Regions from separate parts of the Ideonella sp. sgz306126 genome, predicted to be linked through region 1. Evidence: predicted binding sites of a transcription regulator. Region 1 holds the regulator's gene; each other region holds the start of a gene.
What was found. The regulator FNR, encoded in region 1, switches genes on or off when oxygen is low (the NO sensors DNR and NnrR bind a similar motif). The targets are predictions, from matches to a motif close to TTGATNNNNATCAA.
Positions count from the first base shown of each region.

Region 2: the regulator FNR is predicted to act here: its motif matches at 1,048-1,061, upstream of AC0N04_RS13215 (DUF2189 domain-containing protein).
Region 3: the regulator FNR is predicted to act here: its motif matches at 893-906, upstream of AC0N04_RS07970 (hemerythrin domain-containing protein).

Region 1 is NZ_JBVYWP010000004.1:404,004-406,266, forward strand. It holds gene hemN (oxygen-independent coproporphyrinogen III oxidase) at 1-954, opposite strand, end outside; gene fnr (fumarate/nitrate reduction transcriptional regulator Fnr) at 1,115-1,849, shown strand; gene AC0N04_RS14280 (hypothetical protein) at 1,922-2,164, opposite strand; gene AC0N04_RS14285 (nitrogen fixation protein FixH) at 2,245-2,263, opposite strand, start outside.
Region 2 is NZ_JBVYWP010000004.1:165,300-167,562, forward strand. It holds gene AC0N04_RS13210 (DUF2788 domain-containing protein) at 1-214, opposite strand, end outside; gene AC0N04_RS13215 (DUF2189 domain-containing protein) at 214-1,011, opposite strand; gene mnmH (tRNA 2-selenouridine(34) synthase MnmH) at 1,114-2,169, opposite strand; gene AC0N04_RS13225 ([protein-PII] uridylyltransferase) at 2,180-2,263, opposite strand, start outside.
Region 3 is NZ_JBVYWP010000002.1:744,720-746,982, reverse strand. It holds gene tkt (transketolase) at 1-737, opposite strand, end outside; gene AC0N04_RS07970 (hemerythrin domain-containing protein) at 963-1,538, shown strand; gene murU (N-acetylmuramate alpha-1-phosphate uridylyltransferase MurU) at 1,792-2,263, shown strand, end outside.

The sequences.
Region 1 (2,263 bases):
CAGTCGCCCTTGGCGCTTGGCCGCCGCCAGCGAGTCGCCCTGCAGCGCGAAATGGTCCATGCCGATGTAGGTGTAGCCATGGGAGAGAAAACCGGCGATCGCCCCGGACAGCATCGCGATACGATGGTCCGGCGGGGGCAATTGACTCGCATCGATGCGGCGCTGCGGCTTGAAGCGCTGCGGCAGGTGTGCGTACGAATACAAGGCGATGCGATCGGGTCGGAGTTCGCTGATCTGCGCCACGGTGCGGGCGAAGGAGGTCGGGGTCTGCTTCGGCAAGCCGTAGATCAGGTCGGCATTGATCGACTCGAACCCCAGTTCGCGAGCCGCGTGCATCAGATCGCGGATGCTCTCGAAGGACTGGACCCGATGGACTGCCTTCTGGACTTCGGGATCGAAATCCTGCACCCCGAAGCTGATCCGGTTGAAGCCCATCTTCCGCAAAGCCGCCAAGCGCAACGGCGAAGCGGTGCGAGGATCCACCTCGATCGAGATCTCGGCACCGGGTGCGACGCGAAAGGCCTGTTGCAGCCGCTCCATCAGTCCGGACAACTCGGCATCGCTCAGAAACGTCGGTGTCCCGCCCCCGAAGTGAATTTGCGACACCACCTGCTGGTCGCCCAGCACCTTCTCGTGAAGCCCGATCTCGATGTCGAGCGCGCTCAGATACTCGGCGGCGCGGTCATGGTGTTTGGTAATGACCTTGTTGCAGGCGCAGTAATAGCAGACCGACTCACAGAACGGGATGTGGACATAGATCGACAGCGGCTGCTTGCCCCCGACCTGGGCGCCTTCGCTGCGCTGCGTCAGCGCGCGCTGGTAATCGCCCGCTGTGAAGGCCTCCACAAAGCGATCTGCGGTCGGGTAGGAGGTGTAGCGGGGCCCGGGAACGTCAAAACGCTCCAGCAAGTCTGTGGGCAACCCGATCGGTGGTGCGGAGGCAACAAGTTCCATGGCGCGATGGTGCCAAAGTGGGGGGGCTGAGCCTTGATGTGTCTCAAGGCAGCTGGCGTTTGCGTGCCGGGAAAGACCCTGCCTCGCACGTTGTTTGAATCCTGCGACGCCGCGTGCGTGGGGCTGCCGCAAACTTTCCCCTCAAGCGATAATCGTCATCATGACTGATTCGCTGCGTGTGAAGCCTGAGGCCTTCAAGGTGGCCTGTTCCAGTTGCAACCTGCGGGAGCTGTGCTTGCCCGTGGGCTTGGGCAGGAACGATTTGGACCGGCTGGATGATCTGGTCGCAACCCGCAAGACCGTCGCCAGAGGCGATACGCTGTTCCACTCGGGGGATCCGTTCCAATCGCTGTATGCGGTCCGGACCGGCTTCTTCAAGACCTGCGTGTCGTCGGAGGACGGACGCGATCAGGTCACCGGGTTTCAGATGGCAGGCGAATTGCTGGGCCTGGACGGCATCAGCAACGACCGGCATTCCTGCGATGCGGTAGCGCTGGAAGACTCTCAGGTCTGCGTTATCCCCTACAGCCAGTTGGAGGATTTGTCGCGTGAGTTCACCGACCTCCAGCACCAATTCCACAAGATCATGAGTCGCGAGATCGTGCGCGACCACGGCGTGATGCTGTTGTTGGGCAGCATGCGTGCCGAGGAGCGGCTGGCGGCGTTCTTGTTGAATCTCACGCAACGCCTAGAAGCGCGAGGCTTTTCGGCCTCTTCGTTGATTCTGAGGATGACCCGCGAAGAGATCGGCAGCTACCTCGGCTTGAAATTGGAAACCGTCAGCCGAACCTTCTCGAAGTTTCAGGAAGATGGCTTTCTCGAAGTCAAGCAGCGCCATATCCGCATCGTTGATCAGGCCGGACTGCAGCAACTGGTCAACGGCGCGAACTGCTGACACAGACCGGACTGGATTCTGGCAGTCCGTCCGGCCCTGGCGCCGGTATCGAAGGCAAGCGAGCAGCGCTTGCTAGAGTTGAGGGGCACGCTCCTCGAAGCTGTCGGGCGGACAGGTCACCAGCAATTGCGTCAACGCGCTCGCGGTCGAGATGATCAGCCAGAAGGCGAAGAACGCAAGCGTGTAGACGGCCGTTGAACTCCACTCGATCATGGCACCGCCGAACCATTGGAGCGTGTGCGGGTCGACGACGGAAAACACCAGCATTTCCATCACTCCGGCCATCAGGAACGATGGCCACAGAACGCACAGCAAGCGTATTCCGAAGCTCGATCTGCCGACTTTCATTCAAGTCCCCCTTCCATGTCCCTGCCCGCGATGGGGGAGACCTGCATTCAGTGCTTGGATACCACG
Region 2 (2,263 bases), 240 kb from region 1:
CGATGACGCCGGCGATGAAGAACTTGATCAGGCCCTTGGCGGCGAAGCCGAGCAGGCCGACGCCCAGGCCCAGGAAGAGCACGAAGGTGCCGAACCGGCCGGCCTTCGATTCACGCGCCAGCTGGATGATGATGAACACCATGTAGAGCATGAAGGCCGTGACGCCGAAGGTCAGGCCGAACCACGAGATCTGCTCTTCCGTGAAGCCGAACATCAGGCGCGCTCCGACCACCCGGAGGTGTCCACCAGGTCACGATAGGCATGCCAGCTGGCATGGGCCAGCCACGGCACGACGATGACCAGGCCGATCAGCATCGACGCCATGCCCAGCCCGGTCAGCGCCAGGATCAGGCCGGCCCACAGGGCCATCGGCAGTGGATGCTCCATCACCACCCGCCAGCTGGTGAACACCGCGGCCAGCACGCTGGCATGGCGGTCCAGCAGCAAAGGCAGCGCGACCACGCTGGAGGCGAACACCGGCGCGGCCAGCACCGCGCCCAGCGCCAGCCAGATCTCGAACAAATGGCCTCGCTCGGCCAGCACCACATGGCGCAGGAAATCCAGCGGCGTGTTGATCGCGACCGGCGCGAAACCGGTGATCAGCGAGGCCGAGGTCATGACCCAGCCCAGGCCGGCGAACGACAGCAGCACGCCGAAGGCCATCAGCCGGCCGTCGTTCGGTTTCCAGGCCGCCAGGGCCGTGCCCAGGCCGGGGGATTCACCGCGCTCCAGGGCCCGGCTGACCGCGTACAGCCCGGTCGCCAGGATCGGCGCGACCAGCAGGAAGGCCGAGAACGCGCCTGCCAGCAGCCAGAAACGGCCGCTCGCCATCACGTAGAGCAGCCCACCGAACAGCGCCAGCGCCAGCCCGTGCAGCAGGCCCGGCACCGGGGCATTCATCAAGTCCGACCAGCCACGGGCCAGCCAGCCCAAGGGCCGAAGCGCGGGAATGCGGCGGACGCCAAAGCTACGGGATTCCTGCAAGGCCTTCTCGGCCATCGGGTTCGGCATGGGGCGCTATCCTGACAGGGGGTGAGGGGAGCCGGCTTGACAAAAAGCAAGTTTGGCGACGGAGCCATGATGCCCGCAATTCGCGCCGGCCTGCGCCGGCGTTCAGCGCAGCAGGCCGGCCGCCGCGGCGGCCAGCGCGGCGGCGTCGCCAGCGTCGAGCTGTAGCACCCGCGCGTGCTCGTGGGCCTGGAAGTGGCCTTGCGTCGAGTGGTCGTACAGCGGGTCGTAGTGCTGCTGGAGCAGTTCGGTCAACATGGCCTGCCATTGGCCCGAGCGGGCCTGGGCCTGCCAGCGGGCCACCGTGGCCTTGCCGCGCAACTCGGTCAGCGTCGCCAGGCGGGTGCACAAGGCCTCGACGTCCTGGGTGAAGAACGCATAATCCTGCAGCAGCAGCGCGCAACGGCCGGCCAGGCTCATCTCGATGCGGACCAGCCGACCCGTTTCGCGCATGGCGGCCAGCAGCGCGTCCGGCACCTGGCGGGCGCCGATGCGCCGGCTTTCGCTTTCGACGTAGACCGGACGGGCCGGGTCCAGTTCGCGCAGCGCCTGCCAGAGCTGGGTCTCGAAGTGCTTTTGCGAGGGCTGGGCGCGGTCGGGCAAGCCGCCCAGCACCGAGCCGCGGTGGCAGGCCAGGGCTTCCAGGTCCAGGGTTTGCGCGCCGGCGGCGTTCAGCGCCTGCAGCAGGCGGGTCTTGCCGCTGCCGGTGCGGCCGCTCAGCACCTGCCACTCGAAGCGGGCCGGCCAGGTGTCGAGTTCGTCGCGCACCCGGGCCCGGAACGCCTTGTAGCCGCCGCTGAGCTGGGTGGTGCGAAAGCCGATCTGCGCCAGCACCAACGACAGGCTGCCCGAGCGCTGCCCGCCGCGCCAGCAATAGACCAGCGGGCGCCAGTCGCGCGGCTGGCCGGCGACGTACCGCTCCAGCGTGTCGGCGATGCGGCGCGACACCAGGGCCGCGCCGAGCTTGCGGGCCTCGAAGGTCGAGACCTGGGTGTAGATCGTGCCGACGCGGGCCCGCTCGGCGTCGTCCAGCACCGGCCAGTTGACGGCGCCGGGCAGGTGGTCTTCGGCGAATTCGGCCGGCGAGCGCACGTCGATCAGCGCATCGAACCGGTCTTCGCCGTCCAGCACCTGCTGGGCGGAGCATTGCGCAAGACTCATCGCCGGTCCGTCAGGAAGTGGCCGCGAGGGCGTCCAGCAGCTCGGTCTCCACCTGCAGCTGCATGCGGGGCTGCTGCAAGGCGGCGCCGCTGAC
Region 3 (2,263 bases), on a different contig from region 1:
AGCGTGGGCCGGTCGGCGCTGAGCTTGGCCTGGGCGATCGCGGCATCGATCGCGTCCACGTCATGCCCGTCGACCGGGCCGATCACGGCCCAGCCGTAAGCCTCGAAACGGCCGGCGGTGTGGTCGACGAACCAGGGCTTGACCGGGCCGTCGATGCTGATGCCGTTGTCGTCGTACAGCGCGATCAGCTTGTTCAGCTTCCAAGCACCTGCCAGCGCGCAGGCCTCGTGGCTGATGCCTTCCATCAGGCAGCCGTCACCGAGGAAGGCATAGGTATGGTGGTCGACGAGACGGTGGCCCGGACGGTTGAATTCGGCCGCCAGCAGCGTCTCGGCCAGCGCCATGCCGACCGCGTTGGTGATGCCCTGGCCCAGCGGACCGGTGGTGGTCTCGACGCCCGGCGTCACATCGACCTCGGGGTGGCCGGGGGTCAGGCTGTGCAGCTGGCGGAAGTTCTTCAGCTCGGCGATCGGCAGCGCGTAGCCGGTCAGGTTCAGCAGCGCGTACAGCAGCATCGAGGCGTGGCCGTTGCTGAGCACGAAGCGGTCGCGATCGGCCCAGTGCGGATTCTTCGGGTTGTGCTTCAGGTGCCGGGCCCACAGCGCCTGTGCCATGTCGGCCATGCCCATCGGCGCACCCGGATGGCCCGAATTGGCCTGCTGCACGGCGTCCATCGCCAGGGCTCGGATGGCGTCGGCCATCTGCGGAACTTCGTTGGGGGGGGTGTGGGCTGACATGCGGCGAGGAGGCGTAGAGGATCGGCACGGGCCGTGCCAGGCGGAAGCGAACCCCTCCAATTTTAGCGGCCGATCCGGACGCCACCTCGCCCCGCCAAGCCGGGCCCTCGGGGGCCCCGCCGGTCCGCGCGAAGGCCTTGCACATCGGTTGACTCTTGATCCAACTCAAGGCCCGCAAGACGACCGGCGCGCAGGCTGCGAACCAGCTACTTCGGAGAATGACCCATGCGCCCCTTGTCACTGACCGTGATCCGCGATGAACACAGCGCCCTGGCCGCGATGCTGCGCTCGCTGCCGATGCTGCTGGCCCAGGCCCGCCGCGAGAACCATCTGCCCGACTTCGGCGTGCTGCGCGCGATGCTGTTCTACATCGACGAATTTCCCGAGCGCCTGCACCACACCAAGGAAAGCGAACTGCTGTTTCCCAAGCTGCGCGCCCGCGCGCCGGAACTGGTCGACACGCTGGACCGGCTGGACCGCGACCACGCCAGCGGCGAGCGCGCCGTGCGCGAACTGGAGCACCTGATGCTGGCCTTCGAGGTGATGGGCGAGAGCCGTCGCGAGGCCTTCGAGCAGGCCGTGGACCGCTACATCGCCGCCTACCTGCAACACATGGCCACCGAAGAGACCGAGGTGCTGCCGGCCGCCGAAACCCATTTCAGCGCCGCCGACTGGGCCGAGCTCGACGCCGCCTTCGCCGCCAACCAGGACCCGCTGACCGGCCATGAACCCGAGGACGGCTACCGGCCGCTGTTCCGCCAGATCCTGAACCACGCCCCCGCCCCCATCGGACTGGGCTGAGGCCGGACCGAGCAAGCCCCTGCGGGCTTGCGAGTGCCTGCCGAGGCGCCCGGGCATGCAGGCCCGGGCGTGGGGTGCGAAACGCACAGGCCGGACCGAGCAAGCCCCTGCGGGCTTGCGAGTGCCTGCCGAAGCGCCCGGGCATGCAGGCCCGGGCGTGGGGTGCGAACGCACAGGCCGGACCGAGGCGATCGCCAAGCCACGGCTTTTGCACCCGGCGTGGGTGCCCGCGGCGCCCCCTACACTGCCGCCCATGTCCGCCGACCGACCGCCCCCGCGCGCACTGATCCTCGCCGCCGGCCGCGGCGAGCGCATGCGCCCGCTGACCGATGCCTGCCCCAAGCCCTTGCTGACGGTGCACGGCAAACCGCTGATCGAATACCACCTGGAGGCGCTGGCGCGCGCCGGCGTGCGCGAGGTGGTGATCAACACCGCCTGGCTGGAGGAGCAGTTCCCCGCCGTGCTGGGCGATGGCCGCCGCTGGGGTCTGCAACTGCACTACTCGATGGAAGGGCGCGACCACGGCGGCGCGCTGGAGACCGCCGGCGGCATCGCCAAGGCCCTGCCCTGGCTGGCGCCCACCGACCGCGAGGTGTTCTGGGTGGTGTCGGGGGACGTCTACCTGCCCGGTTTCGGTTTCGACCCGCAGGATGCCGCCTCGCTGCTCGTCAGCGACGACTGGGGCCTGCTGTGGCTGGTGCCCAACGCGCCGCACCACCCCCAAG